One region of the Azospirillum sp. UENF 312511 genome, then DNA from elsewhere that is predicted to be linked to it. Evidence: riboswitches for the same ligand, from Rfam matches in the RefSeq annotation. Region 1 holds a riboswitch; the other holds the start of a gene.
The links. Region 1 has a riboswitch for S-adenosylmethionine ahead of ACWPN7_RS16490 (homoserine O-succinyltransferase). Riboswitches for the same ligand answer to the same signal wherever they lie in the genome.

Region 1 (4,940 bases):
GTCCCATAATCATCATGGCCGCCGTGCTCCCGCGAGCGGTGAAGGAGACTTCGCTACTCTACCGGTGCAGAACCTGGACGCCCTTCAGGGGGGCACGGTTTCTAGTGTCGCGTGCGGGCCTTGGCCGGCGGCCCCGCGGAGCCTGGACCGAAGGCGGAATAAATGGAGCGCACACCGAGAATGGCCATGTCGTATCCATGCGTAAAAGTGCTGCGCACCGCGTATCCCAACGTTTCTTACACGATAATATGTATCGTCGCAACATGAGAAAGCGTGCAACCGACGATTGGCCCCGCCGTGCACGGGGCGCCGTGGGAAGCAAAGTCACCTTGGAAATGGGGGATTCCTCTCCGGGCTCGGGAGAAACCGGCATGGTGCAGCTTGGGGATCGGCTCAAGGTCGTGCGCGAATTTCTCGGTGAGACACAAAAAACAATGTCACGCCGGTTCTGCCTCGGGGAGAACACGTGGCAGTCGTACGAGTTGAACGGCAAGCTCCCGAAGGGAGAGACCCTGTCGGAACTGGCCGCCCTCGGCATTGACATGAACTGGCTGCTGACCGGCCGGGGCAGCATGCGGATGGCGGCCGGCCAGCCGGAGTCCGGCGACGGCGCGCTTGCGCTCTCGCCGCGGGAGTCCGGATCGGTGCTCGACCTCGCGCTGTTGAGCGAGGCGATTGCCCTCGTGGAGCAGGGGCTGGACGACCGGGGCCGGCGCCTGTCGTCCCGCGCCAAGGGCAATCTTGTGGCGGCCCTGTACGGTCTGGCGTTGGCGGGGGAGGACGGCGGCGGGAGCGGCTCCCGTCCGCCGCGCGCCAGCCCGTCCGCCGCGGCGCATCTGCTCTGGCTCGCCTTGCAGATGGACGACGCGGTGCGGCCGGTGGAGGAGGGTGACGGGGCGGTCAGGCCGCCGTGAGGACGGCTGACCCTTCTGCCGTGCCGATGCGGGCGAGATCGAAGGGCGTCGTCTGGTAGATCCGGTTGATCCAGTTCGCGAACAGCAGATGGGCGTGGCTCCGCCACTGGTTTTCGGGCGGGAGATTCGGGTCGTCGTCTGGGAAATAGCCGTGGGGAACCGGCGTGGCCGGGTCCTTGGCGACGTCCCGGACATACTCGTTGCGCAGGGTGTCGGTGTCGTACTCGACATGGTTGAACATGTGCAGCGACCGGCGGGCGGCGTCCTCCAGCAGGCAGGGGCCGGTCTCCGGGGAATCCAGGAGCACGCGCAGGCCGCTTCCGGAAGGGATGTCCTCCTCGCGCACCTCGGTCCAGCGCGAGACCGGAATGGGCACGCCGTCGGACAGGCCGCACAGATAGGGCGAGGCGGGGGCGCGGTTGCGGTGCCGGTACACGCCGGACGCCTTGCGCGGCAGAAGATGCTTCGGCACCCCGTGGAAATGATGAACGGCGGCCTGCGCCGCCCAGCAGATGTTCAGGCAGGAATGGACGTGGCTCTGCGTCCAGTCGAAGACCGAACACAACTCGTCCCAATAGGACACCTCCTCGAAGGGCATCGTCTCGACCGGGGCGCCGGTGACGATGAAACCGTCGAATTTCTCGCGGCGCGCGTCCTCCCACGACCGGTAGAAGGCGCTCATATGGTCGGCCGCGGTGTTGCGCGGCACATGGTTGGTGATCCGGATCAGCGACAGCTCGACCTGAAGCGGCGTGCTGCCGAGAAGGCGCGCGATCTGCGTCTCGGTCCGGATCTTGTCGGGCATCAGGTTGAGCAGGCCGAAGCGCAGGGGCCGGATGTCCTGCCGGATGGCGTCGGCCTCCTGCATGACCATGACGCCCTCGGCCTGGAGGGCGGTAAAGGCGGGAAGATCGTTGGGTATCTTGATGGGCATGACTCGTCCGGCTCCGCTGTCGGTGCATCGGTCGGAACAGACGTCATGGCGAACCCCGTTTGTTTGCCGGTCCGGCCACATCCCCCTTCGGGACGCCACCTTGCTCGGGAAAGCAGGTTGGCGTTGAGCGTCCGCTCAACTCTTGATGCGCGGTGCACATTATACGGGCAGCGGCGGCTTGGCAACAGCCGCGGGACCGCTGGTGGGCGGCCCCGGTCAGCCGATCCTTACGCCGCCTTGATGGCGACGAGGAAGTTCTCCACCTCGCTCTTCAGACGCATCGCTCCCTGGTTCAGGTCGCCGGAGGCCGACATCACCTGGGTCGCGGCGCTTCCGGTTTCGGTCGCGGCCTGCGACACGCGGCCAATGTTGCTGGTCACCTCCTGAGTGCTCTGCGCCGCCTGCTGGACGTTGCGGCTGATCTCCTGGGTTGCCGCACCCTGCTCCTCGATGGCGGCGGCGATGGAGGAGGAGATGTCGTTGATCGACGAGATGGTCGCCCCGATCCCGCGGATGGCGCCGACCGCCCCGCCGGTGGCCGCCTGGATGGCGCCGATCTGCTGGGCGATCTCCTCCGTCGCCTTGGAGGTCTGGTTGGCGAGGCTCTTGACCTCGCTCGCCACGACGGCGAAGCCCTTGCCGGCCTCGCCGGCGCGGGCCGCCTCGATGGTGGCGTTGAGCGCCAGCAGGTTGGTCTGGGCGGCGATGTTCTGGATCAGGTCAACCACGTCGCCGATGCGCTGGGCCGCTTCCGACAGCCCCTGCACGGTGGCGTTGGTGCGGTCGGCCTCGTCCACCGCCTTGCCGGCGATGCCGGCCGACTGCGACACCTGCTGGGAGATCTCGGTGATGGAGGCGGCCATCTCCTCCGACGCGGCGGCGACGGTCTGCACATTGGCGGAGGTCAGTTCGGCCGCGGACGCCGCGCTGCCGGCCTCGGCCCGCGTGTGCTCGGCGATGTCGGTCATGCTGCGGGCGGTGGTGTCGAGCTGCGACGCCGCGGCGCCCACGGTCTGCAGGACGCTGTGCACCGCGCCGTCGAAGTTGCGGATCAGCGAATCGATCCGCTCGGTGCGGCGGCGCTTGTTCTCCTCCTCGGCGGCCTGGGCGGCGGTCAGGCGCTCCGCCTCGATCAGGCCGTCCTTGAAGACTTGCACCGCCCGCGCCATGGCGCCGATCTCGTCCCGGCGGGCGCCGCCTTCCACCGCGACGCCGAGGTCGCGCTTGGCCAGACGGTCCATGATGGAGGTCAGGGCGATGATGGGCCGGGCGACCGACTTCGTCATGGCGATGCCGGCAAACAGGCAGAGGACCGCCACGAAGGCGATGGCGCCCAGAATCCAGCTCTGCGCCCCGACATAGGTGGCCCGCCCCCTGTCCGCCGCCTTCGTGGCGTTCTGGACGTTGGAGGCGGTCAGCTCGTTGATGAGCGCGGAGCATCCGTCGAACGCCTTGCGTGACTCCTCCCGGTAGATGCCGGTGGCCTTCTCGTTCTCGTTGGCCCGGGAGGAGGTAAGCAGCTTGCCTTGGCTGATCTTGAGATAGCTGTCCCAGGCCGCCTCCCAGCGCTTGAAGGTCTGGGTTTCCCAACCGGGTGCCAACAGCGGTTCATACTTCCGCCGGGCCTCCGCCAAGCGGTTAAGAACCGTGGTCATTTCCTTTTCAACCTCGGCCATTTCCGCGGGGTGGAGCGCCAGGATGTGGGACGCCTCCAGGATGCGGTAATCGTTGGCCGCACCGTCAATCTCTCCGATGGCGGTGACGCTGGGCAGCCAGTTGGAGCGGATTTCCTCAGCGGCGTGGTTGACGGTGCTCAGCCGGTCAACGGCGAACAGTCCCAGGGCGACCGACATCAGCAGGACACAGACGGTGGCGGCGACCACCTTGGTCCGGATGGTCATGGAACTCAGCATGGACATGGCGCGTATCTCTTTCCCCCGAAACGATGCGGCGGCGGTCGATTGTTATGAGTCTGAACGAAAGTATTTGGCAGTCCAGACGTCCATGCGTGGGGCGTTGGACTTGCCTGTGTCAAATGATGGAGCGGCAATTATTAAAAAATATGCAAAACCGGCGCGGCGTGTTCTGCGCGACACTTGTTCAATGATGTCTTTGTGTCAGGAAAGATGAGCAGCCGAAGAGGCGAGCACGACCGGGCGACCGCAAGCCAAGGTTCAGGCGGGTGGCGCGTAGGTGGCCAGCAGGACGGACAGGGTGACCACGCTGGCGATGGTGGACATCAGGATCGCGGCGGAGGTGCGCTCCACATAGATGCGGTACTGGCTGGCCACCACGAAGGTCAGGGCGCCGGTGGGCAGGCCGGCGAGGATGATGGCCGACCCGGCCCAGAAGGGGTCCAGCGGGAACAGGGTCTGGATGAGGAACCAAGCCAGCGCCGGCTGCACCACCAGCTTCAGGGCGCTGATCCAGCCGGCCTCCAGCAGGTTGGCCTTCAGGCTCTGGGTCGCCAGAAACAGGCCGATGGCGAACAGGGCGCAGGGACCGGCGGAGGCGCCCATCAGGTCGCAGTAGATGGCGATCGGGCGCGGCACCGGCACGCCGGACAGGAAGACCGACCAGGCGAGCCCAAGGGCCGTGGAGATGATCAGCGGGTTCTTGACCAGCGCCCGGCCGACGTCGCGCAGCGCCTTGCCGATGCCGCCGCCCTGGCTGTTGGCGAACTCCAGCCAGATCACCGCGATGCCGACCATGATCGCGCTCATGATGACGGTGGCGAGGATGGCCGGGGCCAGACGGTCCGGGCCGAAGGCCGCCAGGAACAGCGGGATGCCCATGTAGCCGGTGTTGGAGAAGCAGGCGTTCAGCCCCTGCATGCACTGGATCTGCGTGCGCTCGCGGTGGATCAGCCAGCCGAGCAGGGCGCCCAGCGCGTAGACCGCCAGCATCGAGCCGAGGAAGGCGCCGATGAAGGGGCCGTTGAAGATCTCCGGCAGCGAGCGCTTGGCCGTGCCGAGGAACAGCACCGGCGGCAGGGCCATCCAGTAGACGAACTTGTTCAGCGCCTCCGACGAGGCGGGACCGAGAAGCTTCGCCTTACCGGAAAGGACGCCCGCCAGGATGATGGCGAAGAC
Region 2 (4,940 bases), 320 kb from region 1:
GTCGCCCAGTCCGCGGGCGTGGACGTTCTGGCCTTCACCAACGACTGGACCCAGGCCGGCAACGGCACTTATGTGCTGGGCTTCGTGCCCGCCGATCAGGTCACCCGCGTGATCGGCTTCGCCCGCTCGCGCGGTGCGACGCGCTACGTCGCGCTGGCCCCGCGCACCGCCTACGGCGACGCCGTGGTCAACGCCGTGCAGGCGGCCTCGCGCCAGTTCGGCGGGCAGGTGGCGCAGGTGGAGCGCTACGACCCGGCGGTGACCGACCTCGCCCAGCCGGCGCGGCAGGTGACCCAGGCCGGCGTTCAGCCGCAGGCGGTCATGCTGGCCGAAGGCGGGCCGCGCGCCCAGGGTCTGGCGTCGGCGCTGTCCGCCAACGGGCTGAACACCCAGCAGGTCAAGCTGCTCGGCACCGGCCTGTGGGACGAGCCCGGCCTGGGCCAGGAACCCGCTCTGGCCGGCGCCTGGTTCGCCGCCCCGGCCCCGCAGAGCCGCGCCGACTTCGAGGCGCGTTTCGAAAGGACCTACGGGCGCAAGCCGCCGCGCATCGCCACCCTGTCCTACGACGCCACGGCCATCGCCGCGGTGCTGGCCAAGATGCCCGACGCGGCGGGCCGCTTCGACCGCGCGGCGCTGAACAACCCCAACGGCTTCGAAGGCATGGACGGCGTCTTCCGCCTGCGCGCGGACGGCGTCGTGGAACGCGGTCTGGCCGTTCTGGAGGTCACCCCGAGCGGCCCGCGCGTGATCGATCCCGCCCCGTCCAGCTTCGAAGTGCTGGGGCAGTGATCGCAAGGCGCTGAAGAGAGCGTTCAACCGCGGCGGCGCAAAGGCACGAAGGAGATCGTGTCTTGGGCCGTCGCGGTGAACCGCGAACTTAACCGTGCTGCTTCGCCAGACGGCGGGCGTTGGCGCGGACGGTGCGGTAGGCGGGAGTCATGCCGGCCTGGGTCAGGGCCGTGGCCGACTCGACCATGTAGAGCGCGGCGTGGATGCCGGCCTCGACCGTCTCGGTGACGGTGCGGCGTTGCAGTTCCATCAGGTCGACGGGGTTGCGGCACTGGCCGAGGCCGGTCACCATCACCATGGCGGCCTGAAGCTGGCCCTGCATCAGGGTCATCCAGGCCTGCTGCATTTCCCCGATGCCCTTGGCGACGGCGTGGGTGGCCTCCACCATCGCCTCCACCTTCTCGGAGCCCATGCGGACGAACTCCGGGTTGGCGAGGTCGATGGGGTTGTTCATCGCCGCCGCCATCATCGCGGTTCGGTAGCCGATCGTCTGGGCCGCCGCCACCCCCATCTCGCCCGTCTTGACGCCGGTCCGGGTCAGATCGCCCGCCACCGTCAGAAAGCGCTGCGTCGGTTCGCCGTTGCCGGCCTTGCGTCTCGCCATTCGCTCCACCTCACCAAAGGACCCGACCGGAGCAAAGGCCCCGGCCGGGCCAAAAAACTGTGACCCGGACGCCAACGCTGCACTGCAGCATTTGGTTCCGGGTCCAGTCTTTACAGGGAAGCGAGCGCGCGGTCGAGATCTTCAACGATGTCCTGGGCGTCCTCCAGCCCGACGGACAGGCGGAGCAGGTTCGGACGGATGTTCGCCGCCGCCTTCTCCTCGACCGTCAGCTTGGAGTGGGTGGTGGTGTCGGGGTGGGTGATCAGGCTCTTGGAGTCGCCCAGGTTGTTGGAGATCATCACCATCCGCAGGTCGTTCAGGGCGCGGAAGGCTTCCTCCTTGCCGCCCTTCAGGAAGATCGACAGCATGGTGCCGCCGCCGGTCATCTGGCTGCGGACGAGGTCGTGCTGCGGGTGGCTGGCCAGACCCGGATAGAGCACCCGCTCCACCTTCGCGTGGCCTTCCAGGAACTCCGCCACCGTCAGGGCCGCCGCGCTCTGCGCCGACACGCGCAGCTCCAGCGTCTCCAGCCCCTTCAGCAGCAGCCAGGCGTTGAAGGGCGAAATGGTCGGGCCGGTGTGGCGCAAATAGGGATGGATCACGTCCGACCCGTACTGCTTGTCGTTGGTCAGGATGATGCCGCCCAGACAGCGGCCCTGGCCGTCGATGTGCTTGGTCGCCGAATAGATGACGACGTCGGCCCCCATCTCGAACGGGCGCTGCAGCACCGGCGTGGCGAAGGCGTTGTCGACCACCACCTTGGCCCCGGCCTTATGGGCGAGAGCACTGACCGCGCGCAGGTCGACGACCTCCAGCCCCGGGTTGCTGGGCGTCTCCAGGAAGACGACCTTGGTCGGCTTGGCCAGCGCCTCTTCCCACTGGGACAGGTCGGTGCCGTCGACGAAGACCGCCTCGACCCCGAAGCGGGCCGACAGCTCCTTGATCACCCAGTAGCAGGAGATGAACAGCGAGCGGGGCGCCACGATGCGGTCGCCGGTGCGCAGGTTCGACCACAGGGCGCCGTGCACCGCGGCCATGCCGCTGGTCGTGGCGTAGGCCCAGGCCGCTCCCTCATACTCGCACAGCCGGTCCTCGAACATCGCCGTGGTCGGGTTGCGGAAGCGCGAATAGACGTGGCGGGAGCCGTCGTTGACGAAGGCGCTCTCCGCCTCCTCCGCCGAGCCGTAGACGAAGCCGGAGGTCTGGTAGAGCGCCTCGCAGGTCTCGTCGAAGGACGAGCGGCGGACGCCGCCATGGACCAGACGGGAGCGCGGGCGAAGCCCCGCGACGTTCGGATTGCGATGATCGGTGCGCGCCATGGCCGCTGTGTCTCCTGTGTCCGCCGGCGGGGCAGACCGGCACAACAAAAAACGCCCCGACCGATCGGGTCGAGGCGCGGACGCGGCTCGGACCTTTTTAGCGGGTTGTTTTACGTGGCCCGCAAGCCGGTCGACCAAATCACCACGTACCCCCGCTTGTAGGACCGCCGCGCCGCGGCGTCAAGGGACAAGGGGCCGTGACAAAAAGGGGGCACCCTGCGTCAACATCGCGCAGGACCGCAGGCCGCCGACCGCTTGCCCAGGGAAGGCCCGGACCGGATCATGGCCGCCGGACGTCAGGAAGGGGTGCGGACCGTGCAGTATCGCAAGGAGCAGGAGCGGCACTTCACCCGTCTGGTGTTCACCGGGCGCTTCACCAGCCAGGACGCCGGCCCGGTGCGGCAGGCCATCGCCGACGTGACGGGCGGGCCGGAGCGCCGCCACCTCCTCGATCTGACCGGGCTTGAGTTCATCGACAGCACGGGCGTCGGCCTGCTGCTGGTGATGAATGGGGAGGCCCTGTCGGCGGGCAAGGCCCTGTCGCTGCTCTGCGCCTCCGGGCAGGTGCGCAAGGTGGTCGACCTGACCCGCATCGCCATGATCATCCCGGTGCACGAGACGGTGACCGATTATATCGCCGCCAGCGTGCCCGAGGCCCTGCTGGCCGCCACCCATCCCTGCGCGCCGGGCGAGGACCCCATGGCCGTCGCCGCCCGCGCGCTGCACGCCAAGCCGGTCCTGCCGCCCGCGAGCGCCCCGCCGGACGCTTCCGACCGGGACGGCGCTTCCGGGTAAGGCGGCTCGCAGCGCGGGCGCGGGCTTCCCATCTGAAGCATCGGACAGAGTCCGTTCCGCGTTGGGGGAGGCACCGAATGGTTCATCTGCACAAGTCGCTGGAATCAGAAGCGTCCAAGGCCGCCGAGCGGGAGGGCCGCTCGCTCGACCAGTTCGTAAACGAGGCGGTGGAGGAGAAGCTGCGCCACGCGCAACGCCCCGCTTCCCAACGTCATGTCACCCCCATCCGCGACCGCGGCGCCCCGATGGACGAGGACGCCGTGGAACGGGCGTAGCGCTCATGGGATGACCTTGGGGATGGGATTGCGGCGGCTGTGGTTCAGCGCTATATTTCCCGTACCAGTGGTCAATAGACGACACCTCCGGTACCGCGCGCTCGGAAAGGCCAATGGCCGGAACGGCGTGCACACGAAAAGAGGGGCGGCGCTGCTACGCCGCCCCTCCGTCGTCTGGGTTACAGCACGGCGACGAGCAGCGCGAGGATCGCGACGACCGTCTGAATGACCGTGCAGATCACCAGCACCTTACCAGGGGTCAATAAACACACCCCCTTTCCGCCGCTTGGATGACAACGCCCCTTGCCCATGGCACGGGACGCTGCGGCGGCGGGTTTTCATACAACGGCGTGTATTTCTTCGCAAATATTCCCGTTTATGAGAGCAATCCCCGCAGACGATACAACTCGTCGAGCGCTTGCCGCGGCGTCAGGCTGTCCGGGTCGATGGACTTCAGCGCCTCCTCCACCCGCGACGGCTCGGGCGGGGCGGCGGGGGACGCCGCCGGGGCGGGCGGCGGTCGCTTCAGGGCGGCGCTGAACAGCGGCAGATCCTCGGCCAGACGGTGGATGGCGGCGTTCTGGTCGCCCGATTCCAGGATGGTCAGCACCTCCTCGGCGCGGCCCACCACGGCGCCGGGCAACCCGGCCAGCTTCGCCACATGGATGCCGTAGCTGCGGTCCGCCGCCCCCGCCGTCACCTCGTGCAGGAAGACCACGTCGCCTTGCCATTCCTTGATGCGCATGGTGTGGCAGGACAGGCCCGGCAGCTTGCCGGCCAGCATGGTCAGCTCGTGGTAGTGGGTGGCAAACAGCGCGCGGCAGCGGTTGACGTCGTGCAGATGCTCCACGCAGGCCCAGGCGATCGACAGGCCGTCGAAGGTTGCCGTGCCGCGCCCGATCTCGTCCAGAATGACCAGCGCGCGCTCGCCGGACTGGTTCAGGATGGCCGCCGTCTCCACCATCTCCACCATGAAGGTGGAGCGGCCGCGCGCCAGATCGTCGGCAGCCCCCACGCGGCTGTAGAGCCGGTCCACCACCCCGATGTGGGCGCTCTCCGCCGGCACGAAACCGCCCATCTGGGCCAGCACGGCGATCAGCGCGTTCTGGCGCAGGAAGGTAGATTTACCGGCCATGTTCGGACCGGTCAGCAGCCACA

Region 2: linked by a shared signal. The riboswitch ahead of metZ (O-succinylhomoserine sulfhydrylase) and the one ahead of ACWPN7_RS16490 (homoserine O-succinyltransferase) in region 1 are both predicted to bind S-adenosylmethionine.

Annotation. Positions count from the first base shown of each region.
Region 1 is NZ_JBSNCG010000003.1:1,078,178-1,083,117, reverse strand. Features, by position in the region: gene ACWPN7_RS16495 (hypothetical protein) at 435-914, shown strand; gene ACWPN7_RS16490 (homoserine O-succinyltransferase) at 901-1,848, opposite strand; SAM-I-IV-variant riboswitch at 1,898-2,002, opposite strand; gene ACWPN7_RS16485 (methyl-accepting chemotaxis protein) at 2,076-3,767, opposite strand; gene ACWPN7_RS16480 (AEC family transporter) at 4,023-4,940, opposite strand, start outside.
Region 2 is NZ_JBSNCG010000003.1:1,398,595-1,403,534, forward strand. Features, by position in the region: gene ACWPN7_RS17945 (penicillin-binding protein activator) at 1-789, shown strand, start outside; gene ACWPN7_RS17950 (phasin family protein) at 878-1,393, opposite strand; gene metZ (O-succinylhomoserine sulfhydrylase) at 1,504-2,712, opposite strand; SAM riboswitch at 2,789-2,868, opposite strand; gene ACWPN7_RS17960 (STAS domain-containing protein) at 2,995-3,507, shown strand; gene ACWPN7_RS17965 (hypothetical protein) at 3,585-3,782, shown strand; gene mutS (DNA mismatch repair protein MutS) at 4,159-4,940, opposite strand, start outside.